Regions from separate parts of the Vogesella indigofera genome, predicted to be linked through region 3. Evidence: predicted binding sites of a transcription regulator. Region 3 holds the regulator's gene; each other region holds the start of a gene.
The links. The regulator sigma-54, encoded in region 3, starts transcription at its own class of promoters, with help from an activator protein. The targets are predictions, from matches to a motif close to CTGGCACGCTTCATGCTT.

Region 1 (5,889 bases), on a different contig from region 3:
GGCGTAGTAGTCGGCGCACACCGCGCGGATGGTGGACTGCGCCGCCAGGCGGCCGTCGGCACAGCCGGAGACGCCGTCGGCCAGCGCGAACAGCGCGCCCTTGCTGGTCAGCAGCCCGTCCTGCGGCACGCTCCAGCCCAGCGCGTCCTCGTTGCGTTCACGGCGGCCGGCGTCACTGGCGTGGCCGACGGCAAGTTGCAAGCTCATGGTGCTTCCCTGCTAGAAATAATGCCCGCTTGAAGATGATGCCGTGCTCCAGCACGGCGTAACGGGGCGGGATCCGTGATCCCGCCCCGCTGATGGCTAGTGGTTGCCGCTTATACCCGCGCCGCGGTCACGTTGCTGGCGCCCCAGGTGGTGCGCCAGCGCAGTTTCACGCCGTGCAGGCCGATCCACGCCACCACGCCGAGGCTGGCGAACAGCCACAGCCCGAGCTGGTAGTTGCCGGTGTGCTGCTTGACGAGGCCGAGACCGGCGGCGAGCAGGAAGCCGCCGATGCCGCCGGCCATGCCGATCAGGCCGGTCATCACCCCGATTTCCTTGCGGAAGCGCTGCGGCACCAGCTGGAACACCGCGCCGTTGCCGCTGCCCAGTGCCAGCATCGCACCGACAAACAGCGCCAGCGCCACGTTGACCTGCGGCAGGTTGAAGCCGACCACCGCGATCAGCAGCGCCGCCGCGGTGTACATCACCAGCAGGGTGCGGATGCCGCCGATACGGTCGGCCAGCGCGCCGCCCAGCGGCCGCATCAGCGAGCCGGCAAACACGCAGGCGGCGGTGTAGTAGCCGGCGGTGACGGCGTTCAGGCCGTACTGGTCATGGAAGTAGCCCGGCAGCGCGCTGGCGAGGCCGGCAAAGCCGCCGAAGGTGACACAGTAGAAGAACATGAACCACCAGCTGTCCTTGTCGCCCAGCACGCGCAGGTAGTCGGCCAGCGCTTTGGGCTTGGGGCGCTGCGGCGCGTTCTTGGCAAACAGGCAGAACAGCACGAACACCACCCCCAGCGGCAGCACCGCGAGGCCGAACACGTTTTCCCAACCATAGAGTGCGGCCAACGTTGGCGCCAAGAGCGCGGCAAACACGGTACCGGAGTTGCCGGCACCGGCGATGCCCATCGCCTTGCCCTGGTGCTCGGGCGGATACCACTGCGACGCCAGCGGCAGCGACACCGCGAAGGCGGCACCGGCGACGCCGAGGAACACCCCCAGCAGCAACGCCTGTGACAGCGACTGGATGCCGTGCAGCCAGGCAAAGCCCAGCGCCAGCATCACCACCACCTGGCCGAGGATGCCGGCGAATTTCGGTGAGAAGCGGTCCACCAGCAGGCCCATGCCGAAGCGCAGCAGGGCACCGGCCAGGATCGGCGTCGCCACCATCAGCCCACGCTGCTGCGCCGACAGCTGCAAGGCCTCGGCGATCTGGATCGCCAAGGGCCCGAGGATGTACCACACCATGAAGCTGAGGTCGAAATAGAGGAACGACACCAGCAGTGTCGGGGTATGGCCTGCCTTCCAGAAGTCCTTGCTCATTGTCTTGTTCCTTGAAAGATGTCCGTGATCGATCAGGCGGCGCGCCGGGGGCGCCGCGGCGGTCCGTGCCGCAAAAAAGCAAAGAGGCCCGTTGCCCGCGGTATCGCACCACGCGCAACGGACCTCTTTGTCCAAGCCCGCATCGCCGCCATTGGCAACCGGGACAATCATCTGCAGCGCTATCACAGCAAGCGCCGTGCCAGCCAGACAGCGCAGTTTGGCCGCCAAAATGCCGGTTTTGCCGCCGCCGGCGCCTGCCGATGGTGCACAGCAGCACCAAAAGCAGGCGCCGCCCCGGCTGCGGCCAACCTTGCGCCTGCGCCGCCATGAAAAAACCGGGCCAACGGCCCGGTGTCAACAACGTGTCGCCACGTCAGGGGATGCAAGAGGGTGTGCCCGGTCAGGCTGCCTCTTTGCGGTGTTTCTGGTACAGGAAATCCAGCACCGCGCCGCGATAGCGGTGGTAGTCGGCGTCGCCCGCCAGCGCCAGCCGGTTGCGCGGCCGTGGCAGCTGCACTTCCAGGATCTCGCCGACGGTGGCCGCCGGGCCGTTGGTCATCATCACGATGCGGTCGGACAGCAGCACCGCCTCGTCCACGTCGTGGGTCACCATCACCACGGTACTGCCGGTGGCATCGACGATCTTCACCATCTCGTCCTGCAGGTTGGCGCGGGTCAGCGCGTCCAGCGCGCCGAACGGCTCGTCCATCAGCAGCACCTTCGGCTCCATCGCCAGCGCGCGGGCGATGCCGACCCGCTGCTTCATGCCGCCGGAGATCTCGTGCGGGTGCTTGTCGCGGGCATGGCCCAGCCCCACCAGCGCCAGCGCGGCGTCGGTGCGCGCGGCCAGCTGCGCCTTGCTCTCTTTGGCGCCGAACACGCGCTCCACCGCCAGCAGGATGTTGCCGTAGCAGGACAGCCACGGCAGCAGGCTGTGGTTCTGGAACACCACCGCGCGCTCGGGGCCGGGGCCGTCGATCTCGCGACCGTTGCACAGCGCGATGCCGTCGGACGGCTCCAGCAAGCCGGCGATGATGTTGAGCACCGTGGACTTGCCGCAGCCGGAGTGGCCGATCAGCGACACCACTTCGCCCTGGCGGATGGTGAGGTTGATATCCTGCAGCGCGACGAAGCGGCCTTTCTTGGTATCGAAGTGCTTTTGCACGTTTTCCAGCTCGACGAAGCGTTCCATGTCACTCTCCCTGTCCGAAGCTGGCCTTCTTCGCCAGCCATACCAGTGCCTGTTCCAGCGCCAGCCCCACCAGACCGACCACGAAGATGGCGATCAGGATGTGCTCCACATTCAGGTTGTTCCATTCGTCCCACACCCAGAAGCCCAGCCCCACGCCGCCGGTGAGCATCTCCGCCGCCACGATCACCAGCCAGGCGGTGCCGATCGCCAGCCGCACGCCGGTGAGCATGTGCGGCAGCACCGCCGGCAGCAGGATGACGCTGAACACCTTCCACTCCGACAGCCGCAGCACGCGTGCCACGTTCAGGTAATCCTGCGGCACCGCGCGCACGCCGGCGGCGGTGTTGAGGATCATCGGCCAGATGCTGGAGATGAAGATCACCCAGATCGACGCCGGACTGGCGGCCTTGAACACCAAGAGGCCGATCGGCAGCCACGCCAGCGGCGACACCGGGCGCAGCAGGCTGATCACCGGCGCCGTCATCCGCGACAGGAAATCGAAGCGGCCGATCATGAAGCCCAGCGGAATGCCGACCACGGCGGCAAGGCCGAAACCGACGCCGACGCGGCCCAGCGACATCAGGATGTTCCAGCCTATGCCCTGGTCGTTGGGGCCATTCTGGTAGAACGGATCGGCGAACAGCTCGGTGGCCGACGCCCAGGTGCTGACCGGCCCCGGCAGGCTGCCGCGGCTGACCTGCGACACCAGCGACCACAGCAGCACGAAGGCGATCAGCCCCAGCAGCGGCGGCACCAGCCAGCGGATGAAGCGCACCAGCGGTTGCAGCGACGGCGGCGCCGCGGCGAGCAGGGTCTTGCGCTTGCGCGGGCGGGCGCTGCGCGCAGCGGTGGCGACCGGGCCTGCGGCCAACGTTGGCGAGAAAGTTTCGGCAGTACTCATGATGTCGCTCCTCAGGCCTTGATCTTGAAGCTGGCGGCGTAGGCAGCCGGGTTCTTGCCGTCCCACACCACGCCGTCAATCAGCTTGCTGGCACGCATGTCGCTGGCCGGCAGCGCCACCCTGGCCATCGCCGCCGCGTCCTTGTAGATGGCGATCTGGTTGATCTGCTTCGCCACCGCCAGGTAGTCGGGGTCGGTCTTCAGCAAGCCCCAGCGCTTGTGCTGGGTGAGGAACCACATGCCGTCGGACAGGTAGGGGAAGTTGACCTTGCCGCCGTCGAAGAACTTCATCAGTTTCGGGTCCTGCCACTTCTTGCCGAGGCCATCCTCGTAGGCACCGGCAAAGCGGCCGGCGATCACCGCTTCCGGCGCATTGACGTAGGCCTTCTCTGCAATCAGCCTGGCGACGCTGGCGCGGTTCTTCACCTCGTCGATGTAGCGCGAGGCGTCCAGCAGTGCCGCCACCAGTGCGCGCGCGGTATTGGGGTACTTCTTCACCCACTCGCCGGTGGTGCCGAGCACCTTTTCCGGGTGATCCGGCCAGATCTGCTGCGTGGTGGCCACCGAGAAGCCGATGCCGTCGGCGATGGCGCGCGCGTTCCACGGCTCGCCGACACAGTAACCGTCCATATTGTCGACGCGCATATTGGCCACCATCTGCGGCGGCGGCACCACGATAGTTTTTACATCCGACAGCGGATTGACGCCGTGCGCCGCCAGCCAGTAGTACAGCCACATGGCGTGGGTGCCGGTGGGGAAGGTCTGCGCGAAGGTGTACTCACGCGGCTCGGCCTTGATCAGTTTCGCCAGCGCCGGGCCGCTGGTGGCGCCCTTCTCCTTCAGCTGGTTGGAGAGCGTGATGCCCTGCCCGTTCTGGTTCAGCGTCATCAGCACCGCCATGTCCTTCTTCGGGCCGCCGATGCCCAGGTGCACGCCGTAGATCATGCCGTACAGCGCGTGCGAGGCGTCCAGCTCGCCGTTGACCAGCTTGTCGCGCACCGCGGCCCAGCTAGCCTCCTTCGACGGCACGATGGTGATGCCGTACTTCTTGTCGAAGCCCAGCTTCGACGCGACGATCACCGAGGCGCAGTCGGTCAGCGGGATGAAACCGACTTTGACTTCGGTCTTTTCGGGTTTGCCGGTGGCCGCGGCAAAGGCGGAGGTGGCAAAGCCGGCAGGCAAGGCGGTTGAGGCCATCAGTGACAAGGCTCCCTTGAGGAAGTCGCGGCGTTCGTTGCCCGCCGCATGCGGGTGGAGATCGAGTTCGTGACGCTTTTCCATGTGCTGCTCCCAGAGTGAGTGGACTGCAAGTGCAAAAGAAAAAGCGCCCGTCACCCCTTCACTCAGAAAGGGCAACGGACGCCGTTGTCCGTATTACCAGGCCTGCGCCGCCGTTGGCACCTTCCTGCTAGTGTGACGCGTCTTCGCGTCTCGCCATTCATTTAGCAAGGGCCATGCCAGACATCAATTCATTGTTTTTAATGGATTTTTTATTTGGCGGCAGTTTTTTTGCACTGCAACAGCACGGCGCGGCACCAACCCGATACCGGCGCTGCACCATCAGCGCCGTCCCAGAATGCAAAAGGCCGCAACAGCATGCCTGTTGCGGCCAACCTTGCCCGACAGCGGCGGGCGGTTCAGCTTTTCAGCCACTCCGCCAAGCTGATGATCTCCTGCGCCACCTCGGCCAGCTTCTTCTGCTGCTTCATCGCCCGTTCGCGCAGCTGCTTGTAGGCGGTCGCCTCGTCCAGCCCCTTCATCTCCATCAGCAGGCCCTTGGCCTTTTCCACCACCTTGCGGTCGGCCAGCTGCTTTTGCGCGTCGGCCAGCTCGGCGCGGCGCGACACGTCGATCTGGTGACGCTCGATCGCCACCTCCAGCAGCGGCTGGATGCGGCTGCTTTCCACGTCGCCGACCACATAGGCGGCGACGCCGGCGCTGAGCGCGGCGCGGATGGTGTCGCGGCTGCCGTCATCGGTGAACATCACCACCGGCCGCTCGCTCTGCGCGCCCATCACGCACACCTGCTCCAGCATGTCGCGCGATGGTGCATCGCTATCGATCAGCACCACGTCCGGACGCGCCGCCGCCAGCACGTCGGCCAGATGCAGGTTCGCCTCCACCTCGGCCACCACGCGCACGCCAGCCTGCTCCAGCAGCGTCCGCAACGACGCGGCCTTGCCGGAACCGTCTTTCACCAGCATGACTGTCAGCACCTTGGATCTCCCTTTTAATTTGTTATTGCACCGGAGCGCAGCAATTGCCATG
Region 2 (5,889 bases), on a different contig from region 3:
CAGTTCGCCCTTCAGCAGCGCGAACACGCTGGACTTGCCGGCGCCGTTGGCACCGGTCATGCCGACCTTGTTGCCGGGGTTGATGGTGAGGTTGGCCGCAACAAGCAGTTCTTTCAGGCCGCGGCGCAGGGACAGGTTTTTTAGCTGGATCATAGCGATTCGGTAGGGCGGCCGCCTGGTGGCGGCCGGCGGGTGAGGGTCAGGCCTTGGGCAGGGTGGATAGGTCCCAGCGCGGCTTCACGGTAAAGCTGCCGGCGGTGCGCGCGTACTGCAGGCGCATGGCGCCGGCGAAGGCGATCATCGCGCCGTTGTCGGTGCACAGCTTCAGCGGCGGGTAGAACACGCCGAAGCGGCGTTTGGCGGCGGCGGCATCCAGCGCCGCGCGCAGCTGCTTGTTGGCGCCAACGCCGCCGGCGACCACGATGCGCTCCAGGCCGTACCGTTTCAGCGCCTTCATGCACTTGCTGACCAGCACGTCGACGATGGCTTCCTGGAAGGCGCGGCAGATGTCCTTGCGGGTTTGTTCATCGATACTGCCGTATTCGGCCTCGACCTGCTTCTTCAGCATCAGCACCGCGGTTTTCAGGCCGGAGAAGCTCATGTCCAGGTTGTCGCTGTGCAGCATCGGGCGCGGCAGGGTGAAGCGTTCCGGGTCGCCTTCTTCCGCCAGTTTCGACAGCAGCGGGCCGCCGGGATAGGGCAGGCCGAGCAGCTTGGCGGTCTTGTCGAAGGCTTCGCCGGCGGCGTCGTCCACGGTCTCGCCGAGGATCTCGTAATCGCCGACGCCGCGCACCGCCATGATCTGGGTGTGGCCGCCGGAGACCAGCAGCGCGAGGAACGGGAATTCCGGCCGCGGCTCGGCCAGCAGCGGCGACAGCAGGTGGCCTTCGAGGTGGTGCACGCTGATCACCGGGATGTTCAGCCCCACCGCCAGCGCATTGGCGAAGCTGGCGCCGACCAGCAGCGCACCGCCGAGGCCCGGGCCTTCGGTGTAGGCGATGGCGTCGATGTCCTGTAGCGTCTTGCCGGCTTCGGCGAGGCAGGCGCGGGTCAGCGGCGTGACGCGGCGGATGTGGTCGCGGCTGGCCAGCTCCGGCACCACGCCGCCGTATTCGGCGTGCATCGCCATCTGCGAGTGCAGCTGGTCGGCGATCAGGCCGCGTTCGGTGTCGTACAGCGCGACGCCGGTTTCGTCGCAAGACGATTCAATTCCCAATACGAGCATGTGAGTGGCTTCAAAACTAAACAATCTTTCCATTTTACCGGTGATTCTTTGTTCGCCCAAATCGGCAGTGATACGCTTGCGGTCTGAATCCAAGGGGAAGGCAAGATGAAAGCAAGACTGAAGTGGGTGGACGGCGTGTGTTTCATGGGCGAAACCGGCAGCGGCCATGCGGTGGTGATGGACGGCGCGCCGGAAGGCGGCGGCCGCAACCTCGGCCCGCGGCCGATGGAACTGCTGCTGCTGGGCACCGCCGGCTGCACCAGCTATGACGTGCTGAACATCCTGAAGAAGTCGCGCCAGGACGTGCGCGACTGCTGGGTGGAGATGGACGCCGAGCGCGCCGACACCGATCCGAAGGTGTTTACCAAGATCCACTTCCACTTCGTGGTGGTGGGGCGCGAGCTGAAGGCGGACGTGGTGGAGCGCGCCATCAAGCTGTCGGCGGAGAAGTACTGCTCGGCCTCGATCATGCTCGGCAAGACCGCCGACATCACTCACGATTTCGAGATCCGCAGCGACGACTAAGCGCGCTACCTTGCGGCCAACGTTGGCCGCCATTGCCGTTCCCAACGCCACCCTTGCCGGTGGCGTTGCCGTTTCCGGCGCGCGGCGGCAAATCTTGCCGCCTTGCCGGCGGCGGATACGGCGCCGGGCAGGGGTTTTCGGCCGTCTCCGGCAAAACTTGAGCGCTGGCCGGCCGTTTTTTGATTGGCACAGTTCATGCTTTGAGGATGCCAACTTAACGGATGACCGATCATGCTCGACAAGATTTCCGACCACCTCAATTTCTTCCAGCAATCGCTTGGCCTGCGCGCCAAGAAGGTGGAAGTGATTGCCAGCAATATCGCCAATGCGGACACGCCAGGCTATAAGGCGGTGGATTTCGATTTTGGCAAGGCGTTGCAAGGCCAGCTGCGCGCATCGCAAAGCGGGCTGGCGCTGGCGACCAGCAACGAGCGCCATCTGGCGGCCCAGGGCCACGCCAGCGTCGATGAAGGCGGTCTGCAGTATCGCAGCGCGGTACAGCCCAGCCTCGACGGCAACACCGTCGACATGGACGTCGAGCGCGCCGCGTTTACCGATAACGCGATGAAATACCAGTCCACGCTGACCTTCCTTAACCGGAGAATCAGCGGGCTGATGGACGCAATCAAGGGTGGGCAATAAGCATGTCGCTGTCTAATGTCTTCAATATTGCCGGCTCGGCGCTGACGGCGCAGTCGATGCGTCTGAACCTGGTGGCCAGCAATATCGCCAACGCGGAGAGCGCCACCAGCTCCACCGGCGAGCCGTTCCGCGGCCGCCACGCGGTGTTCACCGCCACGCCGGTGACCGCCGACATGCCGCAGGTGGCCGGGGTGCGGGTGACCTCGATCGTCGAGGACACCTCGCCGTTCCGCCTCAAGTACGAACCGGGCCATCCGCTGGCCGACGAGCGTGGCTACATCAAGATGCCCAACGTCAACCCGGTGGAAGAAATGGCCGACATGATTTCCGCTTCGCGCTCCTACCAGACCAGCGTCGAAGTAATGAATACCGCAAAGACCTTGCTGCAAAAAACCTTGCAGCTTGGCCAGTAACCGTTAGAGGTCTCGCATGGCAACCGTAAACAGCGCCACCGCCACCGGCATCGACTATGAGTCGTTCAACGTCGCCAGCAACAAGGCGGCCAGTAACGCCGAAGACATCCAGAACCGCTTCCTGAAGCTGCTGACCACGCAGCTGAAGACCCAGGATCCGTCGAACCCGATGGACAACGCGCAGATGACCAGCCAGATGGCGCAGATCAGTACCGTCAGCGGCCTGGAAAGCGTCAACGCCTCGATCAAGGCGCTGTCGGACAACCAGTCCGCCAGCCAGTCGCTGCTGGCGACGCTGATGATCGGCCGCTACGCGCTGATCCCCGGTAACGAAGTCAGCCTCAACGGCGGCGCGGCCAAGGCAGTGGTGGACTTTCCGCAGTCGGCCAGCGACGCGGTGGTCACCATCAAGAACTCTGCCGGCGTGGTGGTCAGCGAGATCAAGCTTGGCGCACAGACTGCCGGCCAGCTGACGGTCGGCTGGGACGGCAAGAACGCGGCCGGCGTGCAACAGCCGGACGGCCAGTATTCGATCTCGATCAAGGCGGTGAACGGCTCGGTGGCGGTGGATGCCAAGATCCTGAATCCGATCAAGATCAGCAGTGTGGCGATCGACAAGGGTGTTTCATCATTGGTGCTGGAAAACGGCAAGCGGATGTCGATGAGCGACGTGACGCAACTTATCTAAGACATTCCGGTTAAGCATTCGGGGGATAGAACATGGGTTTCCAGCAAGGTTTGAGTGGTCTGAGCGCGGCGTCCAAGCAGTTGGACGTGATTGGCAACAATATTGCCAACGGCAGCACCATCGGTTTCAAGGGCTCGCGCGTCGAGTTTGGCGATCTGTACGCCCGTTCGCTGGCCTCGGCCTCGACCCAGGCGGGTACCAATACCCAGGCCGGCGTCGGGGTGCAGGTGCTGGCGGTGTCGCAGCAGTTCCAGCAGGGCAACATCACCACCACCAACAACCCGCTGGACATGGCGATTTCCGGTAACGGCTTTTACCGGCTGACCAGCGAGAACACCGGCAACGGTGGCATCGAGGCGTTTTCCCGCAACGGCGAATTCAAGCTGGACAAGGAAGGCTACATCGTCAACAACGGCTACTACCTGAACGGCTACCAGATGGTCAACGGCGTGAAGACCGGTGCCGAACAGCCGCTGCAGGTGTCCACCATCAACAGCGGCATCGCCAAGGCGACCGGTGCTCCCGGCGAGCGCGGTATCGACTGGAGCTTCAACCTGAACGGTGGTGGCGCGGTGATCGACCCGGCGGTCAAGCCGTTTGACCCGCTGGACGCGTCCACCTATTCCTATACCAGCGGTGCCAAGTTCTACGACAACTACGGCAACGTGCATACCGTGTCGGTGTACTTTGCCCGCCGCGCCTCGACCGTCGATCCGGTGGTGCCGGCTACCGTGCCGCCATCGACGCTGGACGTGAACAACTGGGACGTGTACCACTCGGTAGACGGCACCCTGGTGGCGGGCGCGCCGACCCAGGTCAAGTTTGACCAGTCGGGTCAGCTGACCGCGTGGTCGGACAACATCATCACCATCGCTGCCGATACCAGTGCCGCCAGTGCCCACCCGGCATTCGATATCGACTTCACCAACAGCACCCAGTACAGCGGCGATTACAGCGTCTCCCGCCAGGTGGCCGGCGGCTATCCGGCCGGCAAGTTCACCGGTATCGGTGCCGACTCCGCCGGCGTGATCTACGCCAACTACACCAACGGCGTGACCGAGCCGATCGGCCAGATCACGCTGTACAACTTCTCCAACATCCAGGGTCTGGTGCCTAACGGCAACAACCGCTGGCTGTACAGCAGCGACGCCGGTGCCCGCAGCATGGCCGACCCCAACTCCGGCGGCATGGGCTACATCAAGCCGTCGGCGCTGGAGGAATCCAACGTCGATACCACCGCCGAGCTGGTGAATATGATCATTGCGCAGCGCTACTATCAGGCCAACGCGCAGACCATCAAGACCCAAGACACTATCATGCAGACCCTGCTCAACCTGCGTTAATGCGGGTTGACACGCTAAGCGCGGAGAGACGGATTCATGGATAAGGTGCTGTATCTGGCAATGAATGGTGCGAAGCACGTCGCATGGCAACAGGCGACCACTTCCAACAATCTTGCCAACGTCCATACCAACGGCTTCAAGGCCGATCTGGCGTCTTTCCGGGCGCTGCGCGTGGTCGGCGACGGCGCGCCGACGCGCACCTACCAGGTCGACAATACCGTCGGTCACGACATGAGCCAGGGCTCGCTGCAGCTGACAGGCAACGAAAGCGATTTCGCGCTGGCAACGCCGGGCTTTTTTGCGGTGCAGGCACCGGGTGGTGGCGAGGCCTACACCCGCGACGGCGGCTACATCGTCGACACCGAAGGTGTGATGCGCACCCGTTCCGGGCTGGCAATCCAGGGTGAGGGCGGCCAGATCGTGGTACCGCCGGGCTCGCGCATCACCCTCGGCATCGACGGCACGGTATCGGCCTCGGCCAGTGTCGGCGCCGACCGTACCGTGCAGGTGCTGGGCCGCATCAAGCTGGTCAATCCGGCGGAGCGGGCGGTGTACAAGGGCGATGACGGCCTGTTCCGTCAGCACGATGGCCAGGACGCGCCGGCTGCGGCCAACGTGCAACTGAAGAGCGGCTTCCTGGAAGCCAGCAACGTCAATGCGGTCGAGAGCCTGGTGCAGATGATCAGCCACTCCCGCCATTACGATCTCAATATCAAGCTGATGCAAACGGCGGAGCAGAATGCCCGCCAGGCGACAGAATTGCTGTCGATTACCGGCTAAACGAAGCAATAACAGGATAACAACATGATTCGTGCCTTGTATGTGGCCAAGACCGGTATGGATGCCAGCCAGTTCAAGCTGGACGTGGTGTCCAACAACCTCGCCAACGTGAATACCAAGGGCTTCAAGCGCTCCAACGCCATTTTTGAAGACCTGTACTACCAGACCTTGCGCCAGCCCGGCGCCCAGCTGTCGAACGGCAACGTGCTGCCGACCGGCCTGCACGCCGGCACCGGTGCCGCACCGGTGGCCACCGCGCGGGTGCACACCCAG
Region 3 (5,889 bases):
GCGCAGGGCAACCGACTTGCCGGAGCCGGACAGGCCGCTAATCAGAATCAGCTGCATGTTCCTGGTCCCGTAGCAGGTTGGTGTGGCGATCGATGAATTCGCGGGTGCTGTCGATGCCGCGCAGCTGCAGGATGTAGTTGCGCACCGCAGCCTCGACCAGCACCGCCAGGTTGCGGCCGGCGGCCACCGGCAGGATCACCTTGCGCACGGTGACGCCAAGGATGTCCTGCGTCTCGGACTGGATGTTGAGGCGGTCCAGCGTTTGCATCGCCTGGTCGTTGGCCTTCATCAGGTGGATGATCAGCTTCAGCACCTTCTTCGGACGCACCGCGGTTTCGCCGAAGATGGTGCGGATATTGAGGATGCCGAGACCGCGCACTTCGAGGAAGTCACGCAGCAGCGCCGGGCAGCGGCCTTCCAGCGTTTCCGGGCCGATGCGGTACAGCTCGACCGCGTCATCGGCAACCATGCCGTGGCCGCGCGAGATCAGCTCCAGCGCCAGTTCGCTCTTGCCCATCGCCGAATCGCCCATGATCAGCACGCCGATTTCCAGCACGTCGAGAAACACGCCGTGCATCACGGTGGATACCGCCAGCGCGCGCGCCAGATAGATGCGCAGCACGTCCATCAGGTACGGGCTTTCCAGCGGCGTACTCATCAGCGGCACATTGTGGCTCTGGCAGTAGTCGCGCAGCAGGTTGGGTACCGGCTGTGCATTGGCGACGATCACCACCGCCATGGTGCGGTGGAACAGCTGGTCGAGGGCGGTCCGTGCAGCGGCCTGCTCCAGCTTGTTCAGGTATTCCACCTCCGCGAGGCCAAGGACCTGGACGCGGTTGGGGTGGATGAAGTTGAGGTGACCGACCAGTGCCTGGGTTGGCCGCTGTTCATCATTCGAAATCAGGTTGTCGGAGCCGGAACGGCCGGCGACCCAGCTCAGGTTGAGCTTGTGCTGATTGTCCTGGTACAGGCGGCGAACACTGATATTAGGCATGGTCTGGGGTGTCGGAAATCAGTTCAAACAGCTTCTGCGCATCGCAGGCGGGATCGTTCATCTGTTCGCGCAGCGCCTTGCTGGAGAAGCGCTGAGCCAGCTCGGACAACACCTGCAGGTGGATGTCGGTGGCCTGTTCCGGCACCAACAGCACGAACAGCAGCGAGACCGGTTTGCCATCGGGGGCATCGAACGGAATCGGTGCCTTCAGGCGGATGAAGATGCCGGTGGCTTCCTTCAGGCTCTTGATGCGGCCGTGCGGGATGGCGACGCCTTGTCCCAGGCCGGTGGAGCCGAGTTTTTCTCGGGCAAACAAGCTGTCGAAGACATCGCTGCGCGCGATGGCGTGACTGTTTTCGACCATCAGGCCGACTTGTTCAAAGAGTCGTTTTTTGCTGGAAACGTCCATGTCAGCAATGACGTTGTCCACGGAGAGTATTTTACTGATCAAGCCCATAATGCCATTTGCCCGAAAAAATCGAGGGCCATTCTACGCCGAGTCCACGGAATACCATAGCGGAAAGCGCAGGATGATCGTCAGGAGAAAAAGCGGTAGCCAAAAAAAGAACGGATAAGCAAGCAGCGCTTGCATTATCCGTTTTTGTTCAGCAAATCCTGATCAGAGCGACGCTTGCTCTTGCGGTACCGGTGCGCGATGCTCGACCTGTTTTTCCTTGAATTTCAGTACCTGACGATCCAGTTTGTCAGTCAGCAGGTCGATGGCCGCGTACATGTCCGCTTCGGTGGCTTCGGCATGGATGTCCTTGCCTGCCAGATGAACATTGACTTCGGCTTTCTGTACCAGTTTGTCGACAGACAGTGTCACGTTGACACCGATCACATTATCGACATGGCGGGTAATGCGTTCCAGTTTGCTTTCGATGTAGTCACGAAGCGCCGGGGTAACGTCGAGGTGGAGGCCGGTAATCTTGAGGTTCATACCCTAACTCCTTCTGTTGGTGCCATATCCGGACTGGGCATGGCGATCTTGTTATGAACAACCTAAAAATTCTTGCGCTGGCTGACCGGCGGGATCTGCATGGCTTCACGATACTTGGCTACGGTACGTCTTGCAACCTGAATACCTTGTGCGATCAGCTTGTCTGCAATGGCGCTGTCAGACAGCGGTTTGTTGTGGTCTTCCGCATCAATGATCTGCCGGATCAGTGCCTTGATCGCGGTGGCGGAACACTCGCCACCACTGTCAGTATCGACCGAACTGCCAAAGAAATATTTGAGTTCGAACAAGCCACGGCTGCACAGCAGGTATTTTTGCGTGGTGACACGGGAGATGGTTGACTCATGCAGACCGAGTTCTTCCGCGATGTCTCGCAGGATAAGCGGGCGCATGGCCACTTCACCTTGTTCAAAGAACGCTTGCTGTCTGTCAACAATAGATTCTGCCACTTTCAGGATGGTGTCAAACCGTTGTTGAATGTTTTTTACCAGCCAGCGTGCCTCTTGCAGCTGGCCACCCAGATTATGGCTGCTGCCCTTCTGTTGTAGCATGCCTGCATACATCTGGTTGACGCGCAGCTTGGGCAGCGTGCCCTGGTTGAGGCGCGCCACCCAGCGCTGCTGGCGCTTCACCACCAGGATATCGGGGGCGACGTAGTGGGTCTCGCCCTGATCGAAGCCGCTGCTGGGGCGCGGCCGCAGGCTGGCGAGCAGCGCGTGGGCAGTTTTCAGCTGCTGCTCGTCAATGGCGAGCAGCTTCTTGAGCTTGGTGAAGTCGCGGTTGCCCAGTAGCGGCAGGTGCTGCTGCACCATGTCCAGCGCCAGCTGGCGCACCGCGGCCGGTGCCGCGTGTTGCTGCAGCTGCAGGCTGAGGAATTCGGTGAGGTTGCGGCTGCCGATGCCGGTCGGCTCGAACTGGGTCAGCAGCTTGCGCAGGCACTCCAGTTCGTCGCCTTCCACTTCCAGCTCCAGCGGCAGCTCGGCGGCGATGTCGTCCAGCGAGGTCGGCAGATAGCCGTCGTCGTCCAGTTCGTCGATCAGCAGCGACATCAGCGCCTTGTCGCGCTGGCTGAGCTGGGTTTCGCCCATCTGCGCGGTCAGGTGCTCGCGCAGCGACGGCCGGCACGGGGTGTTGAGAATGGGGTCGAATTCGTCGTCGTCATCGTTGCGGCTGCTGCCGCTCCCGCTGCTGCCCCAGTCGCCGAGCAGTTCGCCGTCGTCACGGCTGCTGTCCGCTTCCGGCCGCTCCGCCTCGCTGCCGCTGTCCGTCACCGGTGTGTCGCCGCCGGGTGTCAGCACCGGCAACGGGCTGTCGGGCTCGTCGTGGCTGTCGCTGTCGGCACGTTCCAGCAGCGGGTTTTCCAGCAGGTAGCGCTCCAGCTCGGTACTGAGGTCCAGCGTCGACATCTGCAGCAGCTTGATCGATTGCTGCAACTGGGGGGTGAGCGTGAGTTGCTGGCTGGTTTTGAGCTGGAGGGTCTGTTTCATGGCTTACAGATGGAAGTGTTCGCCCAGATACACCTGGCGGACCTGTTCGTTCAGCACCAGCGCTTCCGGCAGGCCGGAGGCGAGCACGCTGCCTTCGGAGATGATGTAGGCGCGATCGCAGATGCGCAGCGTTTCTCGCACGTTGTGGTCGGTGATCAGCACACCGATGCCGCGTTCCTTGAGGAAGGCGATGATCTTCTGGATGTCGATCACCGCGATCGGATCGACGCCGGCAAACGGCTCGTCCAGCAGGATGAAGCGCGGGCGGGTGGCCAGCACGCGGGCTATTTCCACGCGGCGGCGTTCGCCACCGGACAGCGCCAGCGCGTTGCTGTCGCGCAGGTGGCTGATGTTGAGGTCGTCCAGCAGCAGGGTCAGCTCGTTTTCCAGCTCCTCGCCCTTCAGACCGGCAATCTCCAGTACCGCGCGGATGTTCTCGTCCACCGTCATTTTGCGGAAGATCGACGCTTCCTGCGGCAGATAGCCGAGGCCGAGCCGCGCGCGCTGGTGGATAGGCAGGTGGGTGATGGTCTGGCCGTCGAGGCGGATTTCGCCGGCATCGGCGGCGATCAGCCCGACCACCATGTAGAAGCTGGTGGTCTTGCCGGCGCCGTTGGGGCCGAGCAGGCCGACCACCTCGCCACTGGCGATCTCCAGCGACACGTCGCGCACCACGGTGCGCTTCTTGAAGGTCTTCTTCAGGTGCTGGATGGAAAGCTGGCTCTGGGTCATGGCGTACCCTGTGCTTTGGGCTGCAGGATCACCGTCACGCGGCCGCTGGTGCCGCTGGCGGCGGTGCCGCCGCTGGCCTGGTAGGTTTCGGTGGCGGTGTTGTAGACGATGACGGCGCCGCTGACCGAGTCCTGGCCGCGCTTGACGCGGGCGTTGCCGGTCAGGGTGGCAAGGTTGGCCGCAGTGTTGTAGTTGACGTTGCTGGCGCTGCCCTCGACATATTCATTGCTGCCGTCGACCTTCTGGCGGAAGGTGACCGGGCTGCCCTGCGCCTGCAGCTGCTGGTTGCCCTGCGCGTCGCGGGTCACGGTCACGCGCTGCGCTTTCAGGTTCAGCGTGCCCTGTACCACCACGACATTGCCCTCCCATACCGTCACGCCTTTCTTCTGGTCCAGCGAGCCGCGGTCGGCGGACAGTTCGATCGGTTTTTCGCTGTCGGCCTTTTCAGCCATGACAGGGGCGCTCAGCACGAGGGCGGTCAGCGCGATCAGCACACTATGGCGCATAGGTAATCCTTACGTTGGACAGCAGGTTCAGCTGGCCGCTGTCCTGCTGGTAAATGAAGCCGGTCGATTTCAGTTGCGAGGTGCCGTAGTCGGCCACCAGCGGTGCGCGGTTGCTGGCACTGCGCGCGACGGTGTCGACATGCAGTACCGAGGTTTGCAGCAGGATGGCCGGGGCGGCGGCGGTGGCCTTGCGTTCCCAGCGCACATTATCACTGAAGTCCGCCGTTTTCTGCTGCTTGTGGTAGCGCCCGGCCGCGGCCGTCACCGTGTAGTCGGGGATGCCCTGCTGGAAGACTTCGATGCGCGGCTTGCTGAGATAGACATTCGGATTGCGCGGCAGTTGCCACATCTGGGCTGCCTGCAGGTACTGCTGCGGCCGGCCCTGGGCGTCGAAGCGCTTCGCCGTCAGCCGGTTGATGGTGTATTCCGGGCGGCTCAGGTCGATCTTGCCCGGCGCATCGCCGCGCTGCATGGTCAGCACATTGAGCCAGAAGGCGAGCAGGGCCATGCCCAGCATCAGGCCCAGCGGAAACAGGCGGGCGGCGCGGTTCATGCCAGGTAGCCGGCCATCAGGCGGTCGTAGTTGCCTTGCGCCTGCAGGATCAGCTCGCACAGTTCGCGCACCGCGCCCTGGCCGCCGCTGCAGCCGGTGACGAAGTGGGCGTGCTGGCGCACGAAGCTGGGTGCGTCCGGTACCGCCACCGCCAGACCGACGCGGCTCATCACCGGCAGGTCGATGACGTCGTCGCCGATGTAGGCGCAGTCTTCCGCGGCAAGGCTGGTTTTGTGCAGCAGTTCGGCAAACGCGGTGCGCTTGTCGTGCACGCCGGCGTAGTAGTGGTCGATGCCGAGGCCGCGGGCACGGTGGGCGACGCCGGGGGCGTCGCGGCCGGTGATGATCGCCAGCTGCACGCCGGTGGACTGCAGCATGCGCAGGCCGTGGCCGTCCAGGGTGTTGAATGCTTTCAGCTCTTCGCCGCTGGCGGTGATGAAGATGCGGCCGTCGGTCAGCACGCCGTCCACATCCATGATCAGCAGTCGCGTGCGTTTGGCCAGTTCGGTGATGGTTTGCATGGTGTCTCTCAGACCACGCCTGCCTTGAGCAGGTCGTGCATGTTCAGGGCGCCCACCAGATTGCCGGCGCGGTCGGTGACCAGCAGGCCGTTGATCTTGTGGTGTTCCATTTCGTTGGCCGCTTCGGTGGCCAGACGG

Region 1: a site for sigma-54 is predicted at 1,715-1,732, ahead of PQU89_RS05210 (nitrate/nitrite transporter). Genes of this name have one in related genera too.
Region 2: a site for sigma-54 is predicted at 1,934-1,951, ahead of flgB (flagellar basal body rod protein FlgB). Genes of this name have one in related genera too.

What each region holds. Positions count from the first base shown of each region.
Region 1 is NZ_JAQQLA010000003.1:694,923-700,811, forward strand. It holds gene PQU89_RS05205 (bifunctional protein-serine/threonine kinase/phosphatase) at 1-207, opposite strand, end outside; gene PQU89_RS05210 (nitrate/nitrite transporter) at 318-1,529, opposite strand; gene PQU89_RS05215 (ABC transporter ATP-binding protein) at 1,930-2,721, opposite strand; gene ntrB (nitrate ABC transporter permease) at 2,723-3,622, opposite strand; gene PQU89_RS05225 (CmpA/NrtA family ABC transporter substrate-binding protein) at 3,634-4,902, opposite strand; gene PQU89_RS05230 (ANTAR domain-containing response regulator) at 5,259-5,837, opposite strand.
Region 2 is NZ_JAQQLA010000007.1:19,859-25,747, reverse strand. It holds gene PQU89_RS12280 (ATP-binding cassette domain-containing protein) at 1-153, opposite strand, end outside; gene tsaD (tRNA (adenosine(37)-N6)-threonylcarbamoyltransferase complex transferase subunit TsaD) at 200-1,225, opposite strand; gene PQU89_RS12270 (OsmC family protein) at 1,331-1,750, shown strand; gene flgB (flagellar basal body rod protein FlgB) at 1,982-2,392, shown strand; gene flgC (flagellar basal body rod protein FlgC) at 2,395-2,805, shown strand; gene PQU89_RS12255 (flagellar hook assembly protein FlgD) at 2,822-3,493, shown strand; gene flgE (flagellar hook protein FlgE) at 3,526-4,836, shown strand; gene PQU89_RS12245 (flagellar basal body rod protein FlgF) at 4,873-5,616, shown strand; gene flgG (flagellar basal-body rod protein FlgG) at 5,641-5,889, shown strand, end outside.
Region 3 is NZ_JAQQLA010000012.1:114,778-120,666, reverse strand. It holds gene rapZ (RNase adapter RapZ) at 1-57, opposite strand, end outside; gene hprK (HPr(Ser) kinase/phosphatase) at 38-994, opposite strand; gene ptsN (PTS IIA-like nitrogen regulatory protein PtsN) at 987-1,451, opposite strand; gene hpf (ribosome hibernation-promoting factor, HPF/YfiA family) at 1,614-1,934, opposite strand; gene PQU89_RS16255 (RNA polymerase factor sigma-54) at 1,997-3,439, opposite strand; gene lptB (LPS export ABC transporter ATP-binding protein) at 3,443-4,171, opposite strand; gene lptA (lipopolysaccharide transport periplasmic protein LptA) at 4,168-4,677, opposite strand; gene lptC (LPS export ABC transporter periplasmic protein LptC) at 4,667-5,230, opposite strand; gene kdsC (3-deoxy-manno-octulosonate-8-phosphatase KdsC) at 5,227-5,751, opposite strand; gene PQU89_RS16230 (KpsF/GutQ family sugar-phosphate isomerase) at 5,760-5,889, opposite strand, start outside.